Regions from separate parts of the Anaerobacillus sp. 1_MG-2023 genome, predicted to be linked through region 3. Evidence: riboswitches for the same ligand, from Rfam matches in the RefSeq annotation. Region 3 holds a riboswitch; each other region holds the start of a gene.
The links. A riboswitch is a leader RNA that binds a small molecule or an ion and turns the genes downstream of it on or off. The one in region 3 is predicted to bind S-adenosylmethionine.

Region 1: another riboswitch for S-adenosylmethionine. It lies ahead of Q4550_RS15655 (MetQ/NlpA family ABC transporter substrate-binding protein); the one in region 3 lies ahead of Q4550_RS00400 (assimilatory sulfite reductase (NADPH) flavoprotein subunit).
Region 2: another riboswitch for S-adenosylmethionine. It lies ahead of Q4550_RS04190 (YezD family protein); the one in region 3 lies ahead of Q4550_RS00400 (assimilatory sulfite reductase (NADPH) flavoprotein subunit).

Annotation. Positions count from the first base shown of each region.
Region 1 is NZ_JAUORD010000009.1:158,084-168,990, forward strand. It holds gene Q4550_RS15630 (L-cystine transporter) at 1-1,239, opposite strand, end outside; gene Q4550_RS15635 (iron-containing alcohol dehydrogenase family protein) at 1,769-2,863, opposite strand; gene Q4550_RS15640 (alpha-hydroxy-acid oxidizing protein) at 2,876-3,979, opposite strand; gene Q4550_RS15645 (methionine ABC transporter permease) at 4,001-4,675, opposite strand; gene Q4550_RS15650 (methionine ABC transporter ATP-binding protein) at 4,665-5,699, opposite strand; gene Q4550_RS15655 (MetQ/NlpA family ABC transporter substrate-binding protein) at 5,721-6,527, opposite strand; SAM riboswitch class I at 6,697-6,805, opposite strand; gene Q4550_RS15660 (S9 family peptidase) at 6,915-8,909, opposite strand; gene Q4550_RS15665 (BH0509 family protein) at 9,303-9,452, shown strand; gene murQ (N-acetylmuramic acid 6-phosphate etherase) at 9,592-10,491, opposite strand; gene Q4550_RS15675 (N-acetylglucosamine kinase) at 10,504-10,907, opposite strand, start outside.
Region 2 is NZ_JAUORD010000002.1:78,623-89,529, reverse strand. It holds gene sat (sulfate adenylyltransferase) at 1-110, opposite strand, end outside; gene Q4550_RS04200 (sulfate permease) at 135-1,199, opposite strand; gene Q4550_RS04195 (phosphoadenylyl-sulfate reductase) at 1,205-1,927, opposite strand; gene Q4550_RS04190 (YezD family protein) at 2,039-2,182, opposite strand; SAM riboswitch class I at 2,279-2,384, opposite strand; gene Q4550_RS04185 (NfeD family protein) at 2,500-3,156, opposite strand; gene Q4550_RS04180 (DUF1002 domain-containing protein) at 3,226-4,101, opposite strand; gene Q4550_RS04175 (hypothetical protein) at 4,284-4,619, shown strand; gene ispG (flavodoxin-dependent (E)-4-hydroxy-3-methylbut-2-enyl-diphosphate synthase) at 4,759-5,877, shown strand; gene Q4550_RS04165 (hypothetical protein) at 5,949-6,356, opposite strand; gene Q4550_RS04160 (hypothetical protein) at 6,516-7,094, shown strand; gene Q4550_RS04155 (Fur family transcriptional regulator) at 7,111-7,530, opposite strand; gene Q4550_RS04150 (metal ABC transporter permease) at 7,548-8,387, opposite strand; gene Q4550_RS04145 (metal ABC transporter ATP-binding protein) at 8,391-9,167, opposite strand; gene Q4550_RS04140 (lytic transglycosylase domain-containing protein) at 9,405-10,205, opposite strand; gene Q4550_RS04135 (YitT family protein) at 10,285-10,907, opposite strand, start outside.
Region 3 is NZ_JAUORD010000001.1:76,415-87,321, forward strand. It holds gene cysI (assimilatory sulfite reductase (NADPH) hemoprotein subunit) at 1-1,625, opposite strand, end outside; gene Q4550_RS00400 (assimilatory sulfite reductase (NADPH) flavoprotein subunit) at 1,650-3,473, opposite strand; SAM riboswitch class I at 3,636-3,747, opposite strand; gene Q4550_RS00405 (hypothetical protein) at 3,914-4,123, opposite strand; gene Q4550_RS00410 (ABC transporter ATP-binding protein) at 4,342-5,160, opposite strand; gene Q4550_RS00415 (MBL fold metallo-hydrolase) at 5,207-6,061, opposite strand; gene Q4550_RS00420 (ornithine cyclodeaminase family protein) at 6,210-7,151, opposite strand; gene Q4550_RS00425 (DMT family transporter) at 7,224-8,114, opposite strand; gene Q4550_RS00430 (helix-turn-helix domain-containing protein) at 8,276-8,830, shown strand; gene Q4550_RS00435 (M1 family metallopeptidase) at 8,876-10,384, opposite strand; gene Q4550_RS00440 (DUF2642 domain-containing protein) at 10,595-10,907, opposite strand, start outside.

The sequences.
Region 1 (10,907 bases), on a different contig from region 3:
AAGACCGGCTAAGTAAACGGGTAGGTTCATAGAAGAAAGAACGATTAACGCAGCAAATGTCGCTCCGCCTCCGACTCCAGCCACACCAAACGAACTAATACCAACGATTAAGACAAGTTGGATTAAAAATCCAGGACTGAGCGGATCAATACCTACCGTTGGCGCAATCATAACTGCGAGCATCGCTGGATAAATACCAGCGCAACCATTTTGGCCAATCGTTGCACCAAAGGATGCAGACATGTTCGCTGTTCCTTCATCAACACCAAGGCTATTTTTCTGAGCGGAAATATTCAAAGGAATTGTCCCTGCACTTGAACGAGAAGTGAAGGCAAACGTAAGAACAGGTAATACCTTCTTCAAATATGTTAGTGGATTTAATCCACCTGTCGCAACCAAAATCAAATGAATGATAAACATCACAAGCAGTGCTAAATAGGATGCAAGAACGAATTTCCCGAGTTCGAGAATACCGCCTACGTTCGTTTGAGCGACGGTAGTTGCCATCAAGCCCATAATCCCGAATGGAGTTAACCGAAGAACTAGTGTGACGATTCTCATAACGATCGCATAGACAGCGTTCACACCTTTCGTGAAGACGGCTGCTTGCTCTGGATTTTTACGACGTACACCTAGTGCCGCGATTCCGACAATAGCTGAGAATATAACAACGGCAATCGTTGAGGTCGGGCGAGCTCCTGTCATATCTTCAAACGGATTTGCAGGAATAAACGCAAGAATTTTGTCTGGCGTACTCATATCTTTCACACTACCAAGCGTTTCTTCTAGATAGCTTCCACGATCCTGTTCCGCTTGCCCTGCCTCAATTTGCTCTGCATTTAAATCAAAGACGAGCGAGCTACCTACACCAACGATCGCTGCAACCATTGCGGTTGATACAAGAATTCCAATAATCCACCCTGACATTTTGCCAAGCTCTGAAGTCTTCTCAAGATTCGTAATCGATTGAATGATCGAAACCATAACAAGTGGTATCACGATCATCATTAGAAGGCGTACATATCCGCTCCCTACAATGCTATACCAATCTGATGTTTGACTCACAATCTCTGAGCTAGCTCCGAAGACAGCTTGCAAGTAAACACCTAACACAACCCCAAATCCTAAACCAGCAAACACACGTTTACTAAAAGACACATGCTTCTGCTGCATCTTAATTAAAACACCAATAAGAACAAGTAAAATGGCAATATTCACAATGACTAAAAATGTATCCACGCTATTTCCCCCTTTTATTTTCTCTATAAAACCAAAACTTTATAATCCTTATAAGTTTAGTCGGCATTAATCTAAAATACTACCAATTTGTGGCACTGTCAAGCGCTGGTGCCTGTCACTTCCCGCTATTTGTCGAATGGAGGAAAAGGCTTATGAAATCTCCATCTTAAGGATGAGTTGAAAACCGAACTGGTGACTGGTTTATTTGATACGCATACGGCGTAGACTGTAATTAACAAAGAAAGAGAGACACAAGGAGGTGCTGGACATGGAGAACATTTACGTTCTTGAACAGGAAATTATTAATAGGCGCTAAATAATACATTCGTTGAATCAGAGGGGGAACATTTCAATGATTTTATTACTGATCAAGAACTATTTTCAGCCTGGTGCTGGCCAACAATGTCAATGGAAGGAACATCGCAACCGCCATCTTGATCTGCTCGCAAAATCCATCTATCATATTTAGCCCCCTGGACGTTGAATCGTAACTTCCAGGGGACTTTTTTCTCGCTAGATATGCCTCTAATCAGCTTAATGTAACTTGTAATGCTTCTAAACCAAGAATCGCTTCAACTACATCATTTTTCGTCACATGACCTGAAGGGAAATGAATAGACTCCCCATCTCTCGTAGCGTATTCTGCGATGACTTGACCTATGCTCTCCACATTTGTTGGTTCAATGCCAATTGACTCTAACGAGAGGGGCAAACCAATTTCTTTATAATAGGCAAATAAACCTCTCACCTCTTCCCACTCACCTTCTAGTACAAGTTGCACAAGTATGCCATAAGCTACTTTCTCACCGTGAAGAAACGAATGAGCTTCAGATACATGTGTTAATCCGTTATGAATGGAGTGTGCCGCTGCAATCCGACCATAGCGATCTCCAAGACCTCCTACCATCCCTCCTGATAAAAGATTTGTTTCAATCACCCGAATAAACGCATCACTCAAACGACCCTTCTGTTGATCCTTAACCGCTTTTTCACCATCTGCCACAAGGACATCACGGCAGCTTCTTGCTACTTCATACGCTAGTTTTACTGGGATTGGCGTCGAAGGCAGTTCCTCAATGAGTGCTCTCGCTTCATACCATTTGGCCAGCGTATCACCAATCCCCGCTTTCAAATAAGCGATTGGTGCCTGCACAAGAATTTCAGGTTCTACAAGAACAAGATATGTACTTCTTGGAAAAATAGTATACGTAATAAATTCTCCCTCATCTGAATACTTCACACTAAGCGGCGTCGTTGCAGCACAAGTAGACGCAAGAGTTGGCACAAGAGCCACATCTTTGTTCACTTCATTACCAACCGCTTTCGCTACATCCAGAACTTTTCCGCCGCCTACCCCAAGTATCAAATCGGCACCGTGAATTTTGGCTAATTCTGATTGCCTTGCAATTTCAGTTTCTGAACATTCACCACTGTACGTAGAATAAGCTACATGAAAGGCAGATAGATCCGGGAAATAATCTTGAGCCGCTGCCCACGATTGATGGCCAGAAATCACAAATACTTTTTGGAACTGCCCTTCTTGAAGTAACCGTGGTAATTCTTGAAGGATACCTGATCGACACTCATAATGTCCTGGCGTTGCTCTTACCTGAATTGATTCCATCTTTTCTTCCTCCTAAATCTGATGAACAAACTGATCATGAAGTTCATTTATTGAAGACACACCTGCTAATGACAATGAAATAAAAAGATCTTCCTTTAACTGTTGAATAACTTGTCGTACACCCGTTTCGCCATCTACAGCAAGTCCATAAAGATAAGGACGACCAATTAATACAGCATCTGCACCGAGCGCAAGTACTTTGACAATGTCAGATCCACGCCTAATGCCACTATCAAATAAAATCGTTAGCTCATTTCCTACTTCTTTTTTAATAGAAGGAAGTGCATCCAGCGAAGCAATACATCCATCAAGCTGTCGCCCACCATGATTAGAAACGACGATTCCTTCGATGCCATAATCAGCAGCTGTCCTCGCATCTTCTGCACTCACAATTCCTTTTAAGTAAATCGGAAGTGACGTGATCTTCTGTAAATACGCGATGTTATCCCAACTAAGAGATGGTTTGTAAAATACCTTCTTCATTTCATCTAAAAAGGTTGCGTTGTCTATTAAGCTCATTCGTTCACAGAACACTGGATCAGCTTCATAATTTGCGATGCCCTTACCGAGCAGAAATGGAGAATACCGATTTTCTCGATCCCTCTCACGATAGCCAAGCATTACCGTATCAATAGTAATCACAATCGCAGAATACCCTGCCTTCTCCGCTCGCTCGACAAGACTTTTAGCGAGCGCTGGATCATTCGGATAATACAATTGAAACCATCTCGGTCCATTACTTTCCGAAGCAATCTCTTCCATTGAATAAGACGAAACCGTACTTGAAAGAAAAGGGAGATTTTCCTTTGCAGCGGCTCGAGCTGTAGCAAGTTCCCCCTCTTCGTGAACAATGCCCTGCATTCCGATTGGCGCTAACATAATTGGGGCATCGTATTCGCATCCATTCAAAAGTACTTTCGTCGAAAGGGTAGATACGTCGCTTAAAAAACGAGGAACGATTTTCCACTTCTCAAACGCCTTGCGATTTGTCCGAAGCGTTTCCTCTGCTCCTGCTCCACTTTGTGCATAATCAAAAACTTCCTTAGCCATCTTTTGTTTCGCAACTTCTTCAAGCCGCTCAAACTGAACAGGAAAAGGCTCAGCAGATACTGTCATCACCAGTCAACCTCCTTTAACTTAATCCTTCTTCAAACGAGCGGAGAGAACATTCCCGAACGATTGGAGTCCCTGAACAAGGACAATAAGGAGAAATACCGTAACGTACATCACATCGACTTCATATCGCAAATGACCGTATCGATAAGCGAGATCACCAAGTCCACCTGCTCCAACGAGCCCAGCCATTGCCGTTGCCCCAATCAGTCCAATTGTCGCAATCGTTAATCCAAGAACGATCGATGAACGAGACTCCCTTACAAGAACATGCCAGATAATGTGTCTCGTTTTTACCCCCATTGCTTCATAGGCTTCTACTACTCCACGATCGACCTCAAGAAGAGCAGACTCCATCAACCTTGCGATATACGGCGCCGTAAAGACAACGAGCGGCACAATCACACCTTTTACTCCAATAGTTGTACCTGCAATCATTTTTGTAAAAGGTAAGATGAAAAACAGTAAAATGATAAATGGAATCGACCTGATCACGTTTATAGCCGCATTTAATATACGGAAAAGAACTTTATTTTCTAATGCTTTTTCAGGTCTAGTTAAAACAAGTAGCACACCAAGCGGGAGGCCAATCAACACTGAAATCAGTAGTGAGATCCCAACCATTTGAAATGTTTCAATAATCGCGTTCCAAATGTCTGCACCCCAAAGATCAATAAACTCCGATACCTTAGCTGACATGAGCTTCCACCTCCTGAACATAGCCTTCTACTACGACACCACTTTCCTCTAAAAAGGCAACGGCCCGAGCCGTCTCTTCCGCTTCCCCATCTAAATGAACGACTAGCCTACCAAAAGGCTGATCCTTCAGTTGTGTAATGTTCCCTGCTAAAATGGACGGGTACACGTCGAACTTCTTACTAACAAGCGCAAGAGCGGGACTACCTGATTTCTCCCCAATAAATGATAGATTCACGATCTGACCACGCTCTTTCAATCGCGACACAAGCGACTCTGGAAGCTCATCCTGAAATAACGACTGAACAAATCGTTTGGCCGTCGTTGTAGTAGGCTTACTAAAGATATCGATCACTCGCCCCTGTTCAATCACCTTCCCGTTCTCCATCACAGCCACTTCATGACATATTTTCTGGACAACATGCATTTCATGCGTAATGAGTAAAATCGTGATTCCAAAATCACGATTGATTTGTTCCAATAAAGATAGGATTGATTCTGTCGTATCTGGGTCAAGGGCACTCGTTGCCTCATCGCATAAAAGCACTTCAGGTTCATGAGCAAGCGCACGGGCAATCGCCACACGCTGCTTCTGACCACCTGATAGCTGGGAAGGATAAGCATCCCGCTTATCTGATAACCCAACGATACCTAAATATTTATCAACTCGCGCTTCAATCTCTTTTTTACGAAGGCCCGTAAGCTTCAGCGGGATGGCAATGTTTTGATACACGGTGCCTGTTTTCAACAAATTAAAAGACTGAAAAATCATCCCAATACGCTGTCTTGTTTTTTGAAGCTTTCCAGTAGACAAAGAAGTGAGCTCAATGTCATTGATAAATACCTTTCCATCTGTCGGTCGCTCCAGAAGATTCACCATTCGGACAAGCGTGCTCTTTCCTGCACCACTATAACCGATGACGCCATAGATGCTTCCTTTCTCAACTTCTATGGAAACATCATCAACCGCCTTCGTAATCCTCTCACCGCTTTTATACGTTTTCGTTATATTTTCTAATCGAATCATCGTGCTCACTCCTCTTTCGAATTACCAGGATGCAACTACAGAACCGTTAAATTCGTCCTGGATAAATTGCTTCACTTCATCTGATTGATAGTAGTTCACTAGCTTTTGAATACGTTCATCATCTTTGTTCTCTGTTTGTGTTGCAATCACGTTCACCCATGGGGAATCTTCTGGTTCCATTTCAAGCGAATCTTCTTTCGGTACGCGTCCACTTTCCATTGCAAAGTTCGTATTAATTGCTGCAATCGCAAGCTCACCGAGCTGTCTTGGAATTTGTGAAGCTTCTAATGGAACAAACTCGAGATTGTAAGGATTCTTCTCAATGTCTTTGATCGTTGCTTTAACACCAACGCCATCTTTCAACTCAATAATGCCAGCTTGCTCAAACAACATTAGCGCTCTCGGTTCGCCTGTTGAATGGTTAGGTAAGCCAACTTTGTCGCCTTCTTGCAATTCATCAAGACTCTTATATTTGTCAGAATAAATTCCCATTGGAAAAGTAATCGTAGTTGCTACCTTGGAAAGATCGAGTCCTCTTTCTTTTACATAATCATTCAAATAAGGTTCGTGCTGAAATACGTTCGCATCCAATTCTCCTTCATCAAGGGCTGTATTTGGCATCACATAATCATTAAACGCAATCACTTCAATCTCAAATCCGTCTTCCGCTGCGAGTTCCTTCACCTTATTCATCACATCTTCATGCGGACCAGCCGTTACCCCTACCTTCAGTGGGTCATCTTCTGAACCCCCAGAAGCCTCATTCCCTGAACAACCTGCCAAAAAGACTAAAATAAGTGCACCAAATAGATACAATGATTTCTTCATTTCTCAATCTCCTTTAAAATTCATATAGTAATGTAAAGCGTTTTAGCACTAAAACATAAAAGCGAAAAAGTACTTCGACCTGCTAAAATCCCCTCCCAATAAAAAAACTCCCTCTGTAAAGTACAGAGAGAGTAGTATCATTTCATCATTATCAGCAGTGCTGAACTCTCTCTCATCTTTCAAACGATTGCTCGTTTGCTGGAATTAGCACCTTTCTCACGAACTGAGATGGTTGCTGGGCGTCACAGGGCCAGTCCCTCTGCCACTCTTGATAAGAGTTTTCAATATTATTTAACTATTTTCAATAGTATAGTATCTTTCTCGAAGGGCGTCAAGGGAAGATCTCAAAAAGTGCCTGTCACCGCCCGATATTTGTCGAAAGATTTCTTATTGCCTTCCTTCTAGGTAATTGTCGAACCAGTTTCCTAGATGCTTAAGTCGTTCCACTCGTAGTTCTGGATGACCGCTTCTTGATAAATTATGATCAGAATCTGGGAATCTTACAAACATCGTTTCCTTCCCACGATGCTTTAAAGCCACATATAACTGCTCTCCTTGCTCAATAGGGCACCTATAATCATTTTCGCTATGAAGAATTAAAAGTGGGGTTTCGATTTGGTCCACATACTTAAGCGGTGAATGATGCCATAGCTTAGCAGGGTTTTCATCTAAATCACTTCCAACTTCCCACTTTGTGAAAAAGTATCCGATGTCACTAACACCATAGAAACTTTGCCAATTCGAAATGGAGCGCTGGGTAACCGCTGCTTTAAATCGATCGGTTTTCCCAACAATCCAGTTCGTCATAAAGCCACCGTAGCTGCCTCCCGTCACGAAAAGTTGAGCTTCATCAATAAAGGAATACTTGTCCAACGCGACATCAACACCCGCCATCAAATCCTCATAATCACCCCCACCATAATCTCCTCGGCAGCCATTTACAAACTCTTGTCCATAACCCTGACTACCACGTGGATTCGTATAAAGGACAACATATCCTTTTGCTGCAAGAAGCTGAAATTCGTGCATAAATGAATTACCATACATCATATGCGGTCCACCGTGAATTTCAAGAATAAGGGGATGTCCCTGATCTTCCTTAAAATCCTTTGGCTTCATGAGCCAGCCCTGAATCTCCAAACCGTCTTTCCCAGCGTATGTAAACATTTCTGGTTTGGAGAGATCCAAGCTTTCGAGAACATCAGCATTTGATTGAGACAAACACTGTTCATTTACTCGATCTCCATGAAACGTAAGCGTATAAATATCGCCAATGTTAAGTGGATCACTAATCGCAATAGCCGCTTCTTTCGCGCCTGGCAAGTAGTGAAATGCGTAATGGTGCCTGTCACCACCCGTTATTTGTCGAACCGTGCAATCTTCTCCGACAAAATAAACACCAGTGTTTCCTTCTTTACTAGCAAGAAAATAGAGTCCATCTCCATTTTGGCTCCACATCGCACCAGGAGAAGCGCCTCCCCAGTGCATATCTGAAATCAATACATCCGAACACTCTAAATCCACATCCTCTGTTAAACAAGTAAACTCTTTTTTCGCTATATCAACAGTCCAGATTTTATTTAACGTAGCTCCTTCATGCTCAAAATTATGGCCAATGAATGAAAGCTTCTTCCCATCTAGTGACCAATTCGGTGTGCTAAAACTCCCACCTTCACGATTTAACTGCTCAGGCTCTGATCCTTCATTCAGACCCTGAATAAAGATGTCGGCTCGCATGTAGGACCCCTGTTCTTCACATCGATCTCTCACATATACAATGGATTGTCCATCCGGTGACCAGTTAGGGCTAGAATGATTAAATGGTGCATCTGTAAGCCATTCTATTCTCTTTTCACCTGAGGTTACCTCGATCAAGACAACTTGCAAAAAGTTATTGTCAAGAAAACCACTCCCGTCTGCTTTATACTGTAAGTCAGTCACAACGAGAGGCTTACGTCCTTCTTCTTTCTCTTTTGTATCCTTACTTAAAACAAGTAGCGAAGAACCATCGGGTTTCCAAACAGGAGCGGAAACACCACTTTTTAAATCAGATAGTTGTCGCGCTTCGCCACCATCAGTTGAGATAAGCCATATTTGATTTTCTCCTGATCGATTCGAAACGAAAGCAATCGTCTTCCCATCAGGCGACCAGCGCGGAGAGTGATCTTTTTTCTCCCCAGAAGCATATGTCCAATCATGCTCAATTCCAGTATCGCGATTTACTATGACTAAATTTGAAGTATATTCTTTGTCCTCATTTATCACTTTCTTTACATAAACAACGTAGCTCCCATCAGGTGAAAGTTGGGGATCACCAACAAAAGTGAAATCATAAAGGCTTTCTTCCACATTCTTTTGTTTCTTGTCACTTCCAATTTCCATCATCCACACTCCCTTTCTACATCTTCTCTACTTCCATTGAATAGGAAAAAACTCCTGCAGAGCGGGCAAATCTCCTTCTAAATCCATCTCTAATTCTGATTCTAACCATCCCTTCTAAAGTAAAGATCACTTCATCAAGTTTGTTAAAAAGGAGGAAACAACCAAAATACACATTTTTTTCAATTAAAACCAACAAAATAAGAACATACATTCCCTTCATAACTCTTATTCATTGAACTTCCGCTCACTTTCATAGCAATTTCACATCGGTTCCCTGCAATATATCTCATTTTGGTATTTGAATCATCTCATTGTGAGATGTATAATAAAATTAACAAATTGAAAGCGGTTACGAAACAGGGAATGCCGCTTAAAATACAGGGAGGATTTACAATGAGCCAGCAAGCACGAAACCAATTTATTGATCTTTTGTGCGACAAAACGACAATGAACAGAGAAGAAGTTCTGAGAATGTCTGATGCGGAAGTAGAATATTTTCACTGGCTCTACTTTGATGACTCACCAGCGGACTTAATGATGTAATAAATATTTACAGCCCCTGCGGTAACTCCGCAGGGGCTGTTTTAATAGAAAGAATGCGATGTGTCTTTGTTGAGAAAACAGATGTATTTAATAGGGGTCAGGTACGTCACCGGTAACGCACCTGCCCCCTTACCTATCTTCACCCCTCCATCGCAGCCACAAAATCCCCATCCTTCTCCTTAAGCAGTCGCCTTGCTCGATCAGCATCCACTTTTCGCAAAATCATCAGCACCGCTACCCTCGCATCACCTTCTGCCTGTTCACTGTAGCGTGCAGCTTCTTCTTCACTCACTCTCGTTAACTCCCGAATAATTGAAACTGTTCGCTTCCGTAGCTTTTCATTCGATGCTTGAACGTTCACCATTAAATTACGATAGACCTTCCCAAGCTTGATCATCGAGGCTGTCGTAATCATATTTAACACCATCTTCTGTGCTGTTCCTGCTTTTAGTCGAGTTGAACCTGTCACCACTTCGGGACCTACTGGTAATTCAATCGGGTATGTAACCATTTTTGAAAGCGACGCACCTGTATTACACGAAATCCCTGCTGTCACTACACCCATTTTATTCGCTTCTCCGATTGCGCCAAGCACATAAGGGGTTCTTCCGCTTGAAGCAATCCCGATTACCAAATCATGTGCACCAACATGCTTCCTTACATCCTCTGCCCCCGTTTCTCTACTATCTTCCGCCCCCTCGATTGGATACCTGAGCGCTCGGTCTCCTCCAGCAATTACGCCATTCACTAGGTCAGCCGCAACACCAAATGTCGGCGGGCACTCAGAAGCATCTAACACGCCGAGACGCCCGCTCGTACCAGCTCCAAAATAAAAGAGCTTTCCGCCTTTTTTCATCACAGCAACAACTTGATCAACCACTTTCTCAATCTCGGGGAGGGCGGTTTTCACAATTCCGGCTACGCTCCCATCCTCTTCGTTCATCAGCTCGATTATTTCAAGCGTTGAAAATTGGTGCAGATGTTCCGATTTTGCATTACGCATTTCTGTCTTCATCTCATTCACGTCTGTCAACGTCATCTCTCCCCTAGTTTAGCCGTCCATTACGTGATGAGACGACATCAGATTTGCTTTCCGTTCCTCTGTGAGCGGTACACCACAACAAAGTAGCGCACAAATACATGCCCCTACAGCTGGAGATAAGTTAGGATAATACACATCGCTTACCCCTCTTGTTTTCATTTCTTCAAGAAACCCATTTCGAAAGAAGGAGGATTGCATTAACCCTCCGCAAATCACTAATTGACTGCCCCTAATCTCGATGGCACGAACTAATTCACTCAAACTCTCAAAAGCTCTCTGAACGATCTTCAACGCCGTTTGATTTTGTCGCTCTGCAAGCTTGATGACCTTCTCAGCAACAGAAGCGACTTTCATACGCGCATAGGAATCCTCATAAATCGCCGTAATCATTTCAGGCGCACCGTTTACTTGTA
Region 2 (10,907 bases), on a different contig from region 3:
TCACTTAACGCAGTAGTGTCTAGCTCAATTTCTTGAATAATCCCATCAATTTCAGTATTAGGTTTGTAACGGTTAATCAATGTTCCTCCATGCGCGTTAATTGTTGCCATCTTAATCCCTCCAAATTGAATTTATTATAAGCTTCCTTCGTCTTGTAATGTCCCCTTTTGAGAGCGAATCGATCGAATTAAACTTCCTGACCCAAGCGTCGCTAGAATAACGCTGCCAATTGCAATTAATGTATATAAATCACTTTCTAAAAAAAGTTTGATCATACTATAAGAAATAACTAAAGAAAAAACCGGTGAAACTGCCCAAACTTTAATCATTCGCGTAATGACATCTTTCTGCCAAAGCTGAAATCCATCTTTAGCCGTTCCAATACCAATGATCGATGAGGTGGTAATCTGGGTAAGCGGCACCGGAATCCCAAATAAGGAAGCTCCAATCACAAGTCCAGCGCTCGTACCTGATATAGCACAACCTTCACCAAGTGAAAACTTTGTGATGCGATAACCATTCGTTTCAATAACACGTTTACCAAATACTAAAGCACCTAAAGCAACAAAAGCTCCCCCAAGAAATGCCCCGTGAGAAAGGGATAAAACACCCGCTCCAACTAGCGGTCCAATCGCATTTGCGACGTTATTCATTCCTGCTGAAAAAGCTTCTAGAAAACCGGCTACAATTAAAAAAATGGTGAGTGGCTTTTGCCAATTTGAAGTAAGTTTGATTCTTTGTTTTAAAAGACCTAAAAATTTCCCCACACTGAGAGCTGTAGCAAAAGCAATAACTGGTATAACGATCCACAACAACATAATGAACATCACATTCTGAAAGTACAAAGCACGGTAAGCAATACCAACTCCTACCACTGCGCCCACAGTAACTTCACTTGTTGATAATGGAATCCCCATCATATTTGCTAGAAAGAGCGCTGTTGTAGCTGAAATGAAAATAATCAAGATAACCTTTAGACTGAGTACGGAAGTAGGTATAATGCCACTCCCCATTGTTTTAATAACATTACCTCCACCTAATGTGGCACCACCAACAATCCCAATCGCACAAACACTCAGTGCTACACTTCTTCTTTTAATCGCTCCAGCCCCGTAAGCCACTCCCATCGATGCCGCAGCTCCACTAGCGCCAATATTCATAGCAAAAAAGAGAGCCACCGTAATAACTAAGGTTGTCATGACCGTCACCGATTTGGTGCTGAATCAAGATGCAAGCCGCATTCCGTTTTTTCCTGATTTGCCCATCTCCCAGCTCTAGAATCACTACCTTCCAATACGCTTTCAGTGCATACCGCACATCCTATACTTGGGTAGCCTTTATTATGCAGGGGATTGTATGGTAAATCCTTTTCGTACACGTACCTCCAAACATCTTTCCATGTCCAATGAATAAGTGGACAAACCTTAATCGCCTGAAACTTATCATCTCTATTGAAATAATTTGTCTTTTGTCTGAGTGGCGACTGCTCTCTCCTTAACCCTGAGATCCAGGCACTTACATGATCTAATTCTTCATGCAATGGTATGATCTTTCTCAAATTGCAGCACTGTCCCGGGTCTCGCTCCCATAGAGCATCTCCTTTACTTAATGCCTGTTCCTCGACCGACTCCTTTGGTTGCTTTAACTTAATATTTAGAGATGGATATTTGGCTTTTACTTTATTAATTAGCTCATAAGTCTCATCAAAATGGAGACCTGTATCCAGAAAAACAATTTTCGCGTTCTGGTTTATTCGGGAAATCAAATCAATTAGAACGACACCCTCAACACCGAAACTACAAGCATATACAATATCATCTTGGTAAATTTGATACGCCCGCTTCAGAACTTCAAGAGCCCCTTTCGTTTCTGATTCAACGTTGAATTCAGGTTCCTTACCCGACCAATTATCATAGAACCAATTCATTTCTAACCCTCCCAATTCCGATCAAGGAAATATATTTTATAGTTTAAAAAAAGAGGCGATTCTAACCTTTAGGGTTAGAATCGCCTCTAGTTTCTCTAGTCAGCGCCAATATTAAAGTCGTTCTTTTTCTTTTCTTTCAAGTTGAACAACTTTCCCATCTTGAACAACAAGCGTAATTGATCCAAATTTCAACGAACTTAGCATTCGTTCTATGCGTACAGCAACGTCTGAAAAATTCTGGTCTTTCGTTCCCATCATGCAACCTCCCTTTGTCGTAATAATCATGAGGAGAAGCTTATAAATGAAAAAAGCCTTCCCAAATTGGAAAGACAGATCAGGTTACCTTAATTCACCTTATCTTCCAAAATGGACTCCATTTTGCTGGAAGTAGCACCTTGCCAATCAGGCAGGTTGCTGGACGTCAACGGGCCAGTCCCTCGGTCTCTCTTGATAAGTTATTTTCTAAATCTTAACTATTATCTAACAACATGTCAACCCTAGTTTAGAGATCGGGATAAAGGGATTAGAAAAGAATATGAAAAAATCCCCGAATCTATGACTCGGGGACCATTTTAAATTGGATGACGTTTACTTTCTTCTTTTTTCTCTTCTATTAAGATACGCGTACCATCTACAGACGTAATAACTACTGCCGTATCCTTATCGATCCAACTTCCAACAGAAATGGCGCTATACTTTTTCTCATTGACTTGTATTGTTCCACTTGGTCGAAATGGAGTAATTGTCATAGCCGATTCTCCAACTAAACTCTTATACTCAGAGTTCATGGAATTATACCCCATTTCACTGCTTAACCGATCCTTTAACGTCATTTTCGTCCACATAGAGCGTGCGGGGAAAACACGCAAAAACAGGAATGAAGCAGCTGTACCAATTAAAAAACCACTTGAAACGAGAAGTCCATAAAGGAAAGTTGGAGAAGGAATGGCTACGGCTGTAACCATCATTATTAATCCAATCAAACCAAATGTACCATCGTTGAGTAATTTCCCATCAAGAATAACTAAGCCTAAACCAACAGCAAACACAAGTCCCATCCAGAGAATTGATGATAAAGAAGTAAGATGGAAACTAAAATAAAATGTGAGCAATAGTATTCCGATCAATCCAAAAATACCTTTTACACGAACAAGTAACTCAGCAAACAAGAATAGCACGCTAAGTAAGACGATAAGAAAGCCAACTGCTGGCAAAGATAGAATTTCCATCCTCGCTCCCTCCTTTTCCTTCTTCTCTTATACGTTCAAAAGGGAAGAAAGTTTCAGTCACTTGTCACTTTACGATTGAAATACCCCTTTTATTCCATCAATAATCGCAATAAAGAAATCAATAATTTTTTGAATAAATGACTGTGTCTCGTCTTTATTTAAAAAATCGTCTAGATTTTCTCTCGCGTTCTGCAACTGACTTTTCATTTGATCCCAATCAATATCAAGATTTTTCATTCGATTAAACAGTTCAACAAGACCATCCAACTCATCTTGAGTCAATTCAATACCTGAATCGTTAGCAATTTGCTTGATAACTGTTCTTAAGTCATCTTCCGTCTCGGGTGGGTTTGTAGCAATTTCATCCTTAATCTTAGTCATTAGCTCCGTTGCTTTATCTGCGCCAATACTATCGCTCAATTTTGCAGTAGTGACGAGCTCTTCATTTGCTACTTGTTTTTGCTCCTCAGGTATCACTTCATCTGTGCTTAATTCATAAGCTTTGATTAAACCAGTTAATGCGGCCGTACCTGAAACCTCCATTGGTGCTGTCACATAAACATCAGCATCTTTTACTCCAGCTGTTATTAAAGCATTTGCGTACATTTCATCTGTTACCCAATTAATATTTTTTGTGTCAACGCTTAAACCAGCATCTTTTTCACCAATGGTTATGGAAGAAGAAGATAAGGCGCGTGTACCGATTAGCGCTTTACTTATATAATTCCCAAGATATTTATGCTCTTCTTCATTTGATACCGTTACCGTCATTGCATTTTCCGGAGCTTCCATTTCATCAACTAGCTTCTGTTTTTGCTCTTCAGATAGATCTTCACCAAGTGTAACGATAACATCTCCGACGCTCGCATCCGCTTGTGCCACCATAGGAATAATAGACATCATTAACACCATCGACAATAAAAACGGCAATCCTTTTTTAAGCATGTTTTTGGTCTCCTTTTAACGTGAGGCTCTAATGAAGAGTAACTCAGTTAATCTCCCCATCTCTTAGTATTCTACTCGACACTCGATCGAAAGAAAAGATAATTCACTAGGAAATCTGTCATATCATGGAAGGACAAGCATATCGTAGTACAAAGGAAATCATTCTGAAGGAGTTGCGAGAGATGCGAAAACTATTGTTAAGTTCCTTATTTCTGCTTGTCCTTCATACAACTTATTATGATTTAACAACAGGAACCCTTACAAATAACAGAGCTATTTCAGAAGTATCAGAAGCAGTCGAAGTAGTGTCACCTGAAAAAAACTCTCCCTATGTGGTTTATAAAATAAATGCTGGCGATACTGTTCTTTCTTTAGTAGAAAAAGCGAACGGCTCAATACCGGTTCCGATTGAAACGGTCGTTCACGATTTTGAAACATTAAATAAAATTCATCCAACTCTTATACAAATTGGGAAAGAATATAGGATACCTACTTATGACCAAACATCTGCTCAATGATTATTTCTTGTCAATAGCTCTCTAAAGTTGCTACAATGGGATAGTATTACAGATGAGTCTTATTCCCTACAAGGGAGTATATAAAAGCGATCTAAATCATGAGGTAAGCAATCCTACATGTAAAAGGAGCGATTTTCGCATGAATGAAATTACCCACCGTAGTCAAACTAGACCTGTTAAAGTAGGTCCTTTAACAATAGGCGGTAACGATGAAGTTATTATTCAAAGTATGACAACAACCAAAACTCACGATGTGGAAGCAACAGTTGCTGAAATCAATCGTCTTGAAGAAGCTGGTTGTCAGATTGTACGAGTAGCTTGTCCAGATGACAGGGCAGCAGATGCAATCCCTGAAATCAAAAAGAGGATTAATATCCCTCTTGTCGTTGATATTCACTTTAACTATAAGCTAGCACTAAAAGCTATTGAAGGTGGAGCAGACAAGATACGTATTAACCCTGGTAATATTGGACGTCGCGAAAAAGTGGAAGCTGTCGTAAAAGCAGCCAAAGCAAAAGGCATTCCGATTCGCATTGGCGTTAATGCTGGTTCACTTGAGCGAAAAATCCTTGAAAAATACGGCTATCCTACAGCTGAGGGAATGCTAGAAAGTGCCCTTCACCATATTAAAATTCTTGAAGACCTTGATTTCTACGATATCATCGTCTCCATGAAAGCTTCCGATGTTAACCTTGCAACTGAAGCATATGAACTGGCAGCACGTTCTTTTAATTACCCACTGCATCTCGGAATTACAGAGTCAGGGACTCTATTTGCAGGTACAGTTAAAAGCGCAGCCGGTCTTGGTGTTATTCTTTCAAAAGGAATCGGAAATACGGCGCGTATTTCTCTTAGTGCGGATCCGGTTGAAGAAGTAAAAGTAGCTAGAGAGCTTCTTAAATCATTTGGACTTGCAGCGAATGCAGCCACATTAATTTCTTGTCCAACTTGTGGGCGTATCGAAATTGACCTTATTTCAATCGCAAATGAAGTCGAAGAGTACATTTCAACAATCAAAGCACCTATTAAAGTAGCCGTGCTTGGATGTGCAGTGAATGGTCCAGGTGAAGCGCGTGAAGCTGATATCGGTATTGCAGGTGCACGTGGTGAAGGTCTCCTCTTCCGACATGGTGAAATTATCCGTAAAGTTCCTGAGGAAACCATGGTAGAAGAGTTGAAAAAAGAAGTCGACAAAATAGCAGAAGAACATTACAAGAAAATGGCAGAAGAAAAAGAGAAAGCTGAAGCTAACTCTTAATTCTTTTTCTTGATCAAAGAAGAAAAGCCAGGCACTTTTAAAGTGCCTGGCTTTTCTATTAAGGTTTTCAACTAAAAGAACGGTGCGAAGAATAAGCTGATGATCATTGAAGCGGCACCAACACCAATCGCCCATGATCCGAGCGTTGTTAGTCCCTTTCTCCTAGCAACAAATCCTACGACGATTCCCGCTGCTCCAAGAATGACGGGAAGTATGAACAAGGAAATAACCGATAAAGCAAGAGCAGCTACACCCACTCCCACTCCTGTTCGATCCTGTTCCTGTCTTTTAGCTTCAAAGTGTTCATGATACTCCTCAGCAGTTGGACGTTCATTTTCAGGCGACTGTAAATAAGGACGGTCTAATACACCAGGGGCTACTTCAGCTGCAGCTTCCTCAAGATATTCCTCTTCCGATTCGCTGCGAACTTCGCGCTCCTCGATAAAGTCCAGATCGTCATCATGTCTGTCTTCTGTCATATACATCCCTCACTTTACCTTGTTGTGGAGCATGATTAGTATTTGTCAGTGAGTGTAAGAATATGTTCGTTCAATCAGTAAGATAATCCCAATTCCTTCTTATTGCCTTTCTTTTCTATGATATGATGAAAAGAGAGCAAATCAAAAAGGAGTTATATTATGACGATCAAAAGACTCGGACTTGATATTGATGGAACTGTAACAAGTCCTAAAACCTTTCTTCCTTATTTAAATTCTTCATTTAATAAACAATTATCATTACATGATATCACTCAGTACAATCTCGCTAACCTTCTCGGCATTCCTCAAAAAAAGTTTTTTGAGTGGTTAAAAACAAATGAAGAAAAAATTTACGCAAATGCCCTTATCGCGGATCAAGCTCATCCTATCCTAGAAGAATGGAAATTGGATTATGAACTTTTCTACATTAGTGCAAGAGGGGATCATTTACTCAACACAACAAAAGACTGGTTTACATCAAATGGCGTCCCTTATCATCATATCGAACTTATTGGAAAACATGATAAAATTGATTCCATTAAAGAACATAGCGTTGACGTTTTTTTTGAGGATAAATACGATAATGCATGTGCGATTGCAGAGGAATGTGAGATCCCAGTGATCCTTTTTGACACTCCATACAACCAAGGAACAGTGCCTTCTAATGTATCTCGATTGGAAACATGGCCAGAAGCTCAACAGTGGCTTAAGCACCATAATAAAAGCGGAAGAGCATAATTATGCTCTTCCGCTTTTAGGCATACGCCTGACATGCAACACAACGACCGTACACTTCAAATTTATGTCCTGTTACTTCAAACTCAGAGTCTCCTACTGGAATGTTCTCCATTGGACAGGATTCTATTTGGCGTGTTTTACCGCAATCCAGACAAATGAGATGATGATGATGCGTATTGGTTGAACAGCTAAGACGATAGCGCTTTTCACCGTTCCATTCTGTCTCCTCTAATATCGTTAAATCCGCAAACAGAGTTAAATTTCTGTAAATCGTATCAACACTCATCCCGGGATAGCTTTCTTGCATATGGTTCAGCACATCTCTTGCTGAAAGATACCTCTTTTCTTTGGCGAAAAGAGTGACGAGATCCTCCCGTTTTTCAGTGTATTTATAACCTTCATCCTTTAAAATACGCAATGCTGTAGAGACATTCATATATCCACCTCATTATGTTAAGATTTCCACTGTTTTAATCTTTTGAATAGAAGCACGAACAACAAGATCAACGCTGATAGAATAACAATTGTTCCACCCGGAGCAATATCTAGATAATATGCCAGAACAAGTCCACCAAGCACCGCAATTTCTCCCAAAATAATGGAGTATACGATTGTTTGCTTAAATCCTCTAGCAATTCGAATACTTGCAGCAACAGGAAGCGTCATAAGCGCCGAAACGAGTAGTACTCCTACAATCTGCATCGAAACGGCAATCACAAACGCGACAAGTAAAATAAAAATGAAATGAATCCACTTTCCTCTAACACCTGATACGATTGCTTGCTCTTCATCGAATGAGAGAAAAAATAGTTCTTTGTATAATAAAATCACAACAAGTACGACAATAATCGTTATCACTGCCACAGCCATTAAGTCACTTCGACTAATGGCAATGACGCTTCCGAATAAATAATTAAATAGATCAGAATTGAATCCATCTGCTAATGATAAGAATACGACCCCAAGTCCAATCCCCCCAGATAAAGTAATGGGGATCGCTAGCTCTTCAAAATGCTTGTACACTTTTCGCAGTTGCTCAATAAATAACGAACCCGCTGCAGAAAATCCCATTCCCATATAAACAGGATTAACGCCCTGCCAGAATGTAAAATACTTACCTAGAAGTAAACTAGCAGCTATTCCTGCCAAAGTAATATGTGATAAAGCATCCGCTATTAATGCCTGTCTTCTAACAACAATAAACACTCCAAGTAGCGGCGCAATAATTCCAATTAATATGCCCGCCAAAAAAGCGTTTTGCAAAAACTCAAATTTCCATAAAGCTTCTATCATTTTCTAAATGCCTCCGTGATCATGGTCGTGACTTAGAACGTGAACATGATGGCCATAAAATCCAGATAGTTCACGATCATTAAATTGTTCAAATTCATTTGTTTCACCATGAAAGTGAAGGGTTTTATTCAAACATGCCACATGCGTTACTTTATCCGTAATCGTTCCGATATCATGTGTGACAAGAAGCAAGGTAATGCCATTCTCCTGATTAAGCTTACCAAGAAGTTCATAGAAATCACTCGTTGAATTAGCATCTACCCCCACCGTAGGTTCATCAAGAATAAGAATTTCTGGTTTACTGACAAGCGCTCTTGCAATAAACACTCTCTGCTGCTGTCCACCAGAAAGTTCTCCAATATTACTTGATGCATAATCACTCATTCCTACTTGTTTGAGAGCCTCCATAACTGCTTTTCGATGTGTTGCTTTCATAAATTTGAATAACCCAAGTTTACTCGCTAATCCCATTGAAACGACTTCAAATACAGAAGCAGGAAATCCTGAATTAAAACTATTTGCTTTCTGAGAGACATAACCGATTTTACTCCACTCATGAAACTTATTCATCTTCTTGCCGAATATATTCACTTGGCCCTTTTGAGGCTTCAATAGTCCAAATATGATTTTAATTAAAGTTGATTTACCTGAACCATTCGGACCTACAAGTCCTACAAATGCTCCACTAGGAATAGAAAAAGTAATGTCTTCAAGAACATATCCATCCCCATAATGAAAAGAGATATTCTGAAGATCAATGATATTTTGAGAAGTTGCCATAAATAAAACCTTCCATCTATAAGAATCATTACGATTTACATTATGTAGTATACCTTATATGATAAACATTTGTAAATTTCCTTGATGAGATTCTATCAGCCAGCCGTAATTTGATTGGTCATAAATCGGATAAAAAGTTCCTCCATAACACTAAATGGCCACAGCTTTCAGACTTGAAAGCTGTGGCCATCTTTACGCTTCTTCGGAGAAAGAAACGAAGGTGCTTTTTAGCTGTGTTTACATTTCATGAAGGGTAGCCATCTCCTGAATCTCTTCTGAATAGCTGCTTTTCGGTGTTCCTTTTTCTGCTACATAAGCCTTCAATCCGCCGATACCTCGGTTATAAGCTGTCAGAGCTTCATCCCAATTCTCATATTTTTCATAAAGATAATCAAGATAGGTGACGGAAAGTGTTATTGAAAAATAAGGGTCAAATAGCTTGTCTTCTGAATAATCAATCTCCGCCATATCTGCAATCCACGGAGCCGTATTTGTCATGAATTGAGCCATCCCATAAGCATGCCCATACTTTGTTTCTGGCCCAATGAGTTCAGGGTCAAACGTATTTCCTGTCTCAACTTTCAGAAGCTCATAAACGATTGTAGGATCAATATCTTCTTTCATAGCCTGATACGTTAAAAACAATCCCCACTTCTTACTAAACTTCCCCTCGCTATCTTGGTAGAACTGTTCAGAGTAAGCTTTTGCCTGCTTCCACTCTTCTACACTTACTGTGTCTGGGTCAAGTGAGTAACCCGTTTCTTTTTCTAATTTACTAATAGCTGTCTGTGTTTTCATCTGATCATTCTGGGATGATTTCTGATCCAATTCACCGACAGTTGTTTCAGCATCGGCCACCTGCTCATTAAATAGATGAGATTGTACAAGGACTAATGCTAGAACAAGTGTTAGAACAATTACAGTGATCATAGACAGAGGTTTTTTGATGTTGTTTTGAATAAAATTAATAGTGTTGCACTCCTTTTCAACTGGTATTAATAAAGCTGAAGAGCACCAGTTAAGGTAATACCCTATCATCTTTTTCTCAAACCTTTCTACTATTTTGCTCATAAATCATTACAATTCCATAAGAAAAAAGACCCCCGGTATAGGAAGTCTAATGAATTGGAGATTTGAATTTCGCCCCTCTTGTTTCTTGAGTATTCATAATTGTAATAAATGCATGAGGGTCAATGTCGTAGATCACACTTTTTAGTTTCGTTACCTCTAACCTTGTTATAACTACATATATTACTTCTTTCTCCTCGTCAGTATAACCACCTTTACCAACGAGTTTTGTCGTTCCTCTACCAAGTCGATCTAAAATAGCATTCGAAATTTCCTCGTATAAATCCGAGACAATCAATACAGCTTTCGTTTCATCAAGACCTTGAATCACCGTATCAATTGTCTTAAAAGCGATATAATACGCCATTACAGAATACATCGCATTCTCCCAACTGAAAACAAATCCAGCCCACGTAAAAATAAATATGTTTGTAAACATAACAAACTCGCCAATTGAAAAAGGAATTTTTTTCGTTAACAAAATCCCTAATATTTCAGTACCATCCATTGAACCGCCATGTCTAATCACCAATCCAACGCCTAGTCCCAATGTCAATCCGCCGAAAACCGTACCAAGAATAGGTTCCGTTGTAAATGGATCTGTATGATGAAGAAAGGTTTCGAATGTAGCAAGCCCGATAATCCCAAATAATGTTGAAAAGGCAAACGTCT
Region 3 (10,907 bases):
TTTTCTTTCGCATAGTTAAATAGAATCGGTTTTAATGACGCAAGAATTTCTTCTTCGCCAATGTTTTCTTTATAAAGCTTGCTGAGACGATCCCCAACAAACCCTGCTCCCATGTACATATTGTACTTACCAGGTGCTTTCCCAATAAAGGCAATCTCCCCAAGCGTAGGGCGTGAGCAGCTATTTGGACAACCGGACATGCGGATCACGATTTCTTCTTCTCTCAGTCCCGCTTCATCCACGATCTCTTCAATCTTATCAATGAGAGAAGGTAGATAACGCTCTGCTTCTGCCATCGCTAGGCCGCATGTGGGGAACGCCACGCAGGCCATCGAATTACGGCGCAGTGCTGAATTCTGTTTTCCATCTGTTAAACCATATGTTGCCACAAGTTCATCAATCTCTGCTTTCTTCTCCTCTGATACATTCGCTATGATGAGATTCTGGTTCGGCGTTAGTCTGAAATCCCCTTCGTGAACCTTTGCGATCTCCCGAAGTCCTGTCATAATCTGATAATCTTCTAAATCCACAATACGACCATTTTGGATAAAGAGCGTTAAATGCCACTTGCCATCACCCTTTACCCATCCATAGCGATCACCATTATGATCGAAATGATAAGAACGAGCTTCTTCTAGTTCATAACCCAGTCTATTATTCAATTCGTTCCGAACCCAGTCGAGTCCTCTTCGATCGATCGTATATTTGAAGCGAGCGTTCTTCCGCTCTGAGCGATTGCCATAATCCCGCTGAATTGTAATGATTTTCTCAGCAACATCAACAATCTTTTCAGGTGTACAGAAACCAATGATACGGGACAGTTGAGGATACGTACTTGTGTCCCCATGCGTCATGCCCATGCCACCGCCTACTGCGACATTAAATCCTTGGAGCTTGCCATCTTCAAGAATTGCAATAAACCCCAGATCCTGTGAGAAAATATCCACGTCGTTTGATGGTGGAACAGCGACACCGATTTTAAACTTTCTCGGCAAGTAATGCGGACCATACATTGGCTCAATTTCCTCTTCTTTTCGATCAAGTACTTTTTCTTCGTCTAACCAGATTTCATGGTACGCTCTCGTTCTCGGTAGAAGATCATCGCTTAGCTTCCGTGTCCATCCATGCACCTCGGCATGAATATCCGATTGATATGGATTGGCATTACACATCACATTACGATTCACGTCACCACATGCCGCAAGAGAATCCATGAGAACTCGGTCCATCGCCTGAATGCTTTTCTTCATATTCCACTTCAGAATCCCATGCATCTGGAACGTTTGGCGCGTTGTTAGCTTTAGCGTTCCATTTCCGTATTGATTCGCAAGATCATCCATTACTAACCATTGTTCTGGCGTAGCTACTCCACCAGGTAGTCGCACTCGAACCATAAACTGATAAGCTGGCTCAAGCTTCTGCTGTTTTCGCTCTTGACGAATATCGCGATCGTCCTGCATATAGCTCCCATGAAATTTTAATAGTTTAGTATCTGCGTCTGGGATGGAAGCGGTGATGGGATCCGCAAAGCTTTTCACAAGCGAGCCGCGTAAGTAATCACTTTCGTCTTTAATCTTCTCCATTTCACTCGGTTTGCCGTCTTCTGTTACCGTCTTATTCGACATGACCAATCTCCTTCCCTGATGCGCTTAGTACACATCGCGCTGGTAGCGTTTCGCGTTTCGTAGATCTGCAAGATAAGCTTCTGCTTCTGACTCACTGAAATTCCCCTGTTGCTCTAAAATATTAACAAGTGCCACGTGAACGTCTTTTGCCATATACTTTTCATCTCCACATACATAGACGTGCGCACCTTGTTGAAGCCACTCATATAGTTCTTTACTTCGCTCGAGCATGCGGTGCTGAACATAAACTTTCTCCTCTGTATCACGTGAAAAGGCGACATCCATTCGCGAAAGCACCCCATCTTTCAACCATTTTTGCCATTCGACTTGATAAAGAAAGTCTGTGACAAAATGCTGTTCACCAAAGAATAGCCACGTTTCTCCACTTGCGCCACTTTCTTCTCGCTCTTGTAAGAATGCCCGGTACGGAGCTACGCCAGTGCCTGCGCCTATCATAATGATAGGGGTGTCAGGATGATCCGGAAGTCTAAAGTTTTGATTTCGCTGCACAAATACTGGGAGTGTATCCCCCGCTTGTGAGCGCTCTGCGCATTGGCCAGAGCATACGCCCGTACGAGTTCGACCATGTGCATCATACCTTAGTGCGCCAATTGTGAGATGAACTTCATCTGGATTTGCGTTTGAACTGCTTGCGATCGAATAAAGACGAACCGGAATTTTGCGCAGAACGTTTACGAACTCCTGTACCGAGACGGTCCACGGTCCGTAGTCCTTCACCAAATCAATTAAATCTCTACCGTAAAGGTATGTTTTTAGTTCTTCGCCTTCCGCTTCAACCATGCGCTTAAGTTCAGAACTTGATGTCAGCTCTGCGACCTTCTTGAGCAATGGCTTTGTGAGACTCGTAATCTCATATGTTTTCGTTAAAGCTTCTTCAAGTGGCTGAACGTCACCCTGTTTGTTCACCGTAACCTGTTCTTCTCGCTTCCAGTTCATTTCATCGATTAGCTGACGGACAAGAGCAGTATCATTCTCCGGGTAAATACCAAGGCTATCACCCGGCTCATATTCAAGGTTCGATCCTTCAAGATCAAGCTCAATGTGCCGCGTTTCTTTATTCGATCCACGTCCATTTAAATTAACATTCTCAAGAATTTCGGCTTTGAATGGATTAGTTCTGGAATACGTCTGACTCGACTCATCAGGTTTTGTTTCAGAAGTCGATTCTCTCGTAGACTGATCTTCTTTCAATACTCCCGTCACGCCTTCGAACCATTCTTCTGCCGGCTCTTCGAAATCAAGATCACAATCTACACGAGGATAAAGCCTTGTTGCACCTAATTCTTCAAAGCGCTTGTCAAAATCTTTCCCGGTTTGGCAGAAAAACTCATAGGAGCTATCACCAAGTGATAAGACAGAGAATCTGAGACCTTCTAATTCAGGGGCTCTCTTACTTTGAACAAAGTCATGGAAGCTTAACGCATTATCAGGAGGATCGCCATCTCCGTGGGTGCTTGTAATCAATAATAAATCTTCTACTTTTTTAAGCGACTTTGGCTTAAAATCATCAAGCGATGAAAGGGTAACGTTGAATTTCTCGTTTTCCAATCGCTCAAAGAAAGATTCCGCTAGTGACTGACAATTGCCAGTATGTGAGCCATAGAAAATCGTAAGCTCACGTGTTTTTGCTTCTTGTTTCGAGAATGCTTCTGAAGCAGAAACACCTTGAGCAACCGTCTCAGTAGCTGCCGCAGCTTCAGAGCTTCCTGGTACGGAAAGATATCCGCTCAGCCATATTTTCTGCGTCTCATTTAATGTTGGTAAGAGACGATTTAAAAGCTCCGTTTGTTCATTGTCAAAAGGGCTATTCACAACCTGTAACTGCAATACAATCCACCTCACAATACTCATTTTTAATTCAATGTAATGAAAGTAGTTTACTCGGAATTAAGCGTAAATAAATTCGTCTGCATTCCCCCTAACCCATTCAACACAAAAAACCTCTCTTCTAAAATATAAGAAGAAAGGTTTGTAAGTACGAAGCCAGTCTTCTTATCTTTCAGGATAAACCTGCTGGATTTGGCACAGTATGAGATGAAGAATCATCTCATCGGTTGCCGAAGCTTCATAGGGCCAGTCCCTCCACCTCTCTTGATAAGAAATATTGCTATCAAATTGTAAATGACAATGATTGGTTCAAATGTTATCTCGTGCTCGAATAAAAGTCAATATATTATTAGAAAATTATCATCATTCAATTAACTGAATGGCGATAACACCAGGAATCTTCATGAAAAATAATCCAAATGATTCAGGTCTTTTATCCCTCACGTTGCCCCCTCTAGTATCCTATTCCGCATGCGCATGAAATCAATCGCATTGGCCATGACAAGAGATAGAATCATAAGATTCATCAACCAAACGGAGTAGTCAAAAGGCAGCACCAACAAGAGAAAAGCCGTGAAAGAAAAAACACCGGAGCGAATGACATGATCTTTAGATGTGACGTTAACTTTATTTCCACGTTTCCATTTCAACAAGTTCACCGCAATACCAAATATCGATAGCAGCATGCATATGACATATGACTACAGTGAAAGGTCGTAATCCACTATAAAAATCGTAGACGATAGAAACAGCGTCAATACCGTATATCGAATCGCGATTTCTTTATGCGTTAGCGAATCAAAATCCTTCAATACATTCCTCCTTTTGACAATGATTGAATTTGGACATTTCTTGAGATACACGGTCCTTATGTAGATGGATAAGCTGGCTTCATCTCATTTGAAATCACCTGAACCCAAGGCCGCTCTCTGTTCCACGTCACTTCTAAAGGGACGCCCATACTTTTACTAAGATGTTCAGCTGTTAACACATCTTTCTTCTTGCCATTCACTGCAATTCGACCATTTTCCATAATCATAGCGTGAGTGAATACGGGACAAATCTCTTCAATATGATGAGTGATATACAATATGGTTGGACCCTCTTTCTTCTTTCCAAGTCGTTCAACCTGAGCTAATAACTGTTCGCGTGAATACAGATCCAGTCCGTTGCACGGTTCATCTAGAATAAGAAGCTTTGGAGAAGCCATTAACGCTCTTGCAATCAAGATTTTCTGCTTCTCTCCTTGAGAGCAAATTCGAAAAGGTTTGCCGCGTAAATGAGCAATCCCCCATTCTTGCATCACCTTCATCGCTTGCGATTCATCCTCTTCTGTCACCTGCTCATAAAGTCCAGCTGAGGCAAACTTCCCGCTAATCACAACATCTGTTACTTCCTGCATGGGAGAAATACGCTCAGTGAAAGCGTTGCTCACCCAGCCAATAGATTTTCTAAGTTCATTCAAATCAGTTTTTCCAAGACGCTGCCCTAATACTTCAACGATGGGATCATATCGAAGTAGGGGCCAGATCGAGCCGTGAATTAACTGAAGTAGCGTCGTTTTACCTGATCCATTTAATCCGACAATGGCCTGATGCTGTCCTTTCTCTACCGAAAAAGAAATATCTGATAAAATCATCTGTTTCTCACGTGTGTAATAAGCATTTTCTACATGAATGATTGCCATACATCTCACTCCGTTCTTTGAAGAAAGTCACTCCAACTAGCGCTTTTTACATCGTATACCCGTTAGCAAATTCTTGAATCACTTCAAGCTCCTCTTCGTGTGAGTCTCTGCCAACGTTATGCTCATACAACTTTTGCATCCGTGTAACATCACCGTCGCACTCCTCAGTAATAGAAGCAACAGCACGTAAAAGGTTCACTTCGTTCTTAAAATCCTCCTTAGAGATTGCCTCCCCGTGTGATAAGATGAACCATTCTGCCTCAAAGCTTTCTAACTGATCAAGGAGTCGAGTTGTTGTGTTAACAGTGTAATTGACTTTTTCTGAAAAAATATCAGGATAAAAGCAGTCTCCAAGAAATAGGATTTTCTCTTCCTTCATATAAATCACAACCGAATCAGCCGCGTGATCGCCCCCAACTGGCTTAAGAATACATGTGACACCACCAAGATCAATCTCCATTTTCTCTCCAAACGTTATATCTGGTAGCGTAATGGTAATATCTCGAGAACCCACAAATTCCTTCTTAATCGCATTTGCACAAAATTCAATTTCAGTGCCTTCTTTCACCCGCTCATCCAACTCAACATCAGACCATCCTAACGGAATAAGCTTACTAATTTCCTCTTTCGTCTGATGGGAGGATAAGGAGACAGCATCTTTAAGCACCGATAGTCCAAAAATATGATCCCAATGCCAATGAGTAAGCGTGACCATATCTGGTTCCTTGATTCCTTTTTCCGATAGCTCTTTTAGAAAATAACGAGCATGGTCCTCTGAATTCCCAGCATCGATCATCAGAGACTTTCTATCTCCAATTACCATCCCGAGAATCGGTCGATCCGTATCGGCTACGGGCGTTTGGTAGTAAAAACGAGTGCCGATTTGCTTAATCTGTTGCATAGTATAACCTCCATAACCGACCATATTTTTCGAAATTTTTAATTCTTTTCATCATATCACTATAGGAAGCCACTGCTCAATTCTTATCCTTAACGACGATAGTATAAAAAAAGCGATAGTACCTTTCCTGGCACTGTCGCTCTCATCATCACTTCGAATTCATCTTTTCATACAGCGTCTTCGTCACAATCAAATCAAAAATCGCGATGCCAACTGTTTTAAAGAGAAGTCCTTTTTCATTCAGGTTGTCTGGTCGATGATTTTGTTGAATGATTTCTTCTAACGCCAGAGAATCAGACTCCTGTCTGCCGAGTTCCCGCGCACGAATCAAATCGCCAGATTCATGAAAGCCTCTTCGCGTATCAACATACAGAGCGTCAACAGACTTGAGAAATGAATCCGGAAGCTCCTGCATCGTTGGTTTAAAGGATCCAACTGCCACTACCAATTTACCGTCCCACTCTGAAGCTTCAAGTTCAGGTAGCACAGGATTCGTTGATGTTGTCGTTGTGACGACAATGTCTGACTGTAGGACTAACGTTTCAATCGAAGCCTCTTCTACAATTAAGTAAGGATACGATTCTTGAGCTTTTTCTATAAATGACGATACTTTTTCTTTGCTTCGATTTGCCACGTACACCTTCTCAATCGGTCGAACTGCCATGGCTGCTTGAAGATGACTCCATCCTTGCGTACCGAGGCCAATGACGCCAAGTGTTTTCGCGTCTGGTCTTGATAAGTATTTCATTCCAAGCCCACCTAATGCTCCTGTTCGAAGAGCTGTGATTTTCATAAAATCACAATACATCAATGGCGCAAGGGTCTTGCGATCATTTAAGATCATCATTCCGTGAATCGTTTCTTTCCCATGCTTCCAATTGTCAGGAGCAACGCCCGCCAGCTTCACAGATTGGTAGTTTCCATAAAAGGAGGGCATAAGTAGAAACGTATTGTCCCCATCTTCTACATGCATTCGTTCAGGTGTCACTTCACTCTGGTCTTCTTCTGTTAAATAATACGCTTCAATCGATTCGATTACTTCTTGCATAGATAGGTTCTGTTCGATTTCTTGTCCTGAAAGAATATTCATATGTACCTCCTATAGTTAAGCCACTCTACGTTCAACATACCATTTCAAAGAAGTTGATTCCAAACAATCGTCTTATCCTTTTATTGATTTTTTATTTAATAGGTAAACACCTACCAAAATAACAACCATACCTCCCCAGTCACTTAACAAAATGACTTCATTCGCAAGAAATAAACCGATAAATAAGGCTACCACCGGAGGAATATAGGTAACCGTTGACGCAACCACTGCACCTAACTTATTGACGATCACATAATACAATATATAAGCAAGTCCTGTTCCAACAATCCCAAGACCAATGATCACCCCAAGCAGCGCACCTGTGTCTGTTTTTATATCACTTATTCCTCCTAGGTCGCCAAATATTCCAAGAATCAATAGAGCTAGTATCATTTGGTAACTTGTGAGCGCTGCTGGTGAAATGTTGACATGTGATAAGAATCGTTTCGCATAAACAAAAGAAATCCCAACGGCTAGTGATCCGATTGTCATGTACAATACACCACTTAAATCAAGACCATCTTCCCCATTTACCCAGGGTTTGGCAATAAGTAAAACACCTATAAACCCAACAAACACTCCTGCTAATTTTCGTTTTGATAATCTTTCTTCTTTTAATATAAGAAACGTTATCAGCGTTGAAAATAATGGAATCGAACCACTCAAAGCCCCGGCAATACCGGAGTTTAATAGAGACGTTCCTTTCGCAAAACAATAGAAATAGACGACCGTAGCCAGTATCGCCATCATAAAAAAATGATGAACATATTTGAAGTGCTTAAACTTCATTTGTTTCGTCATAAGGGCATAACTGAGGACTGGGATGAGCCCTGCCAGTATGCGTAGAAAGACAATTTGTTCCGGAGTAATGATAACGGCAGCCCATTTCATAAACAGAAAATTCGTGCCCCAAATCAACCCCAATGAAAGATAGGCTAAATAATAAACGTTCCATGTCTTCACTCGTTCCAAGTCTGATTCTCTCTCCTTTCCCAAAAGCTTATCTGATCTTTTTGATACCATTTTAAAATGGTATAATTATCATATTGAACAAAAAGAACAATATATTAATTTACTATATTGTACAATATGATCATTATATTGTATACAAAAGGAGAATAAGATTGGAACATATCCAGGGAATGATCTCAAATAACTTAAAAATGCTTCGACAACGACATAAGCTTAGCCTTGATGATGTAGCGTCTATGTCAGGTGTGAGTAAGAGTCTGATTCGTCAAATCGAAAAGGAAGAATCCAATCCAACGATTACAACGCTATGGAAAATTGCCAATGGGTTAAAAATCCCTTTTAGTTCACTAATTCAATATGAAATGCCTGATACGGAAATCGTTCGAAAAGTTAACATCTCTCCTCTTAAAGACGACAAGGATTTGTACCGACTGTATCCTTCCTTTGCTTATGAAGACCACAAGCCGTTTGAAATGTATATGGTTGAATTAGATCCTGGGGCTTTAATGGAATCAGGCCCCCACCGCTCTGGCACAATTGAATGCATGACTGTCGTAAGTGGAACTTTAACGATGATCATCGAAAACCATCGTCATACGCTCCAAAAAGGCGACTCTATTAAATTCAACGCAGACCGCGTTCACTCTTACATGAACGAAGGTGATGAAGAAATTCAATTAAGCATGACAATCTATTATCCTTCATAAAAAAAGGACTAAATCGAATTCGATTTAGTCCTTTTTCTCATGATCTTATTCCTGATCTGATAAATACACCCGATGATCTCGGAAGAACGGCATCAAATCCCGATCTGTTGATTTTTCCATCGAAGAAATAAAGTCTCTAGTAGTCGAAATGCCGAATTTCTGTTGCTTAAAATAACGCTGCATTGCGTCATAGAAAGTCTCATCTCCTAGCTCCTGACGAAGGTCGTTGATCGTACTTGATCCATAGTTATAGATCATATAATAATATGCGCTGATCCCTCCTTCATCAGCACGGGCAGTGAAGTCTGCGATCTGACTGGATAGGTGATAATCTTGATCCGGATGAGGAGCGACATCTAGATCATCTAGATCGCCATCATAAAGTGCCGCTGCAAAGCTTGCGAATGATTCGTCTAGCCACGGCTCATCATATTCATTGTTTCCGATAATTCCGTAGAACCACTGATGTCCAATTTCATGAGCATTCACTGACTTCGCCCAATCAAGCGGCCGATCTCCTGCGAGACTAATCATCACGAGCTGTGGGTATTCCATCCCACCAAACCAGCCTTCCATCGTCACGATATCAAGCTCTGGCCACGGGTATTTACCGAATTTCTCACTGAACAGTGCAAGGCTATCAACACCAGACTCGAGTAGGGACGCAGCATACTTCGCGTGTTCACTAGAATAGTAGACATTCACTTTGATGCCATTCACTTTCGAAGAGATGACGCGGTAATTTGGGTTCATTTCCATCGCAAAGTCGCGAACATCCTTTGCCTTATAGCGATGCGTCGCCTGATCTCCTTTAATAACAGGCTTTCCAACTTCTTCTCCTGTCGCCGCGATGACTTGTTCTTTATCAGTCGTCACGGTGACATCATACTTTCCAGAGAGAGAATAAAACGCTTCACCATACGGATAATACGGATCGACATTCCAGCCTTCATCATCGTAAACGCTTAAAATCGGGAACCAGTTGCCCATTGAAACGGTATCACCATACCAGCCAAAGCGATCCTGCTGTTCTGGTAAACTCACTTGAAAGTTCATCGTAACGGTCGATTTCTTATTTTTCGGTAGCGAAAGGTTTTGAATATGTAGTGCCGTTTCGTTTACCTCAAACGTTGCTTTCTTACCGTTTACTTTGATTTTGGAAACATCCATACTTCCGCCATTCTCTTCAAAAGTTTCCGCATTTCCCCAAAGATTGAAGTATAACTCACTTAAATTGTTTTTGATGTTGTTTTTGAACGTTACTTCAAGTGTCCCTTTTACTTTGTGCGTCGTGGCATTATAATCTACATCCATCACATACGAAGGCTTTGTTGGGCCAAGTACCCCTTCTTGCTTAGATGGTTTTTGAAGCTGAAACGGCTGCTTCGGTAATTGAATGCTAGGCGAATCAGTAGGAACGTAAGCCCCCTCCCCCTCAAGCATCAATTCTTTCGTATCAGGTTCAGCTGCACTTGCTGGTAGCGCAAGCCCCATTAATAAGCTGCCTGCAGCAACCCCCTGCAGAAGCTGCTTCATCACTCGCTTTCCCTTCACACAAATCCCTCCTTAGTTATTTCACTTAAGAATTTCTGGATTTAAGGAGGGGTTACCTTGAAACAAACGACTCATTTATGGAAAAATTATCTAGTTATTTCGTAGGTGTAAGAAGTGAATTCCCATTTATTCACCTCTTACTAGACCATCCATCATAGGAAGTTTGTCTGCTAAACGCACAAAAAAAGGTCAGGTACGAACCTGACCCCATTAAGGCAATTGCACAGATTTAATATGGTTTAATCTTAAATAAACAGCCTCTCCACTAGCATTCGCTAGTTCAACGAAATTATTTTCTACTTTCGTTAATAAGCCAATTTTAGTTGGATCGCTTCCTGCATCAAACACGACAAGCTTTCCTTCATCTTTCTTTAACTGTTCTTCAAATGATCGAAGCAATGGGATATTAGACGGATTAACTGGCAGTTTTTCGTTTGAAAGCGTATAGGGTGTATTGTTTTGGCTGTATGGGGTTATCCACTTTATATGACTTAAGGGTAGATACATTGTTTTATAAACTGGG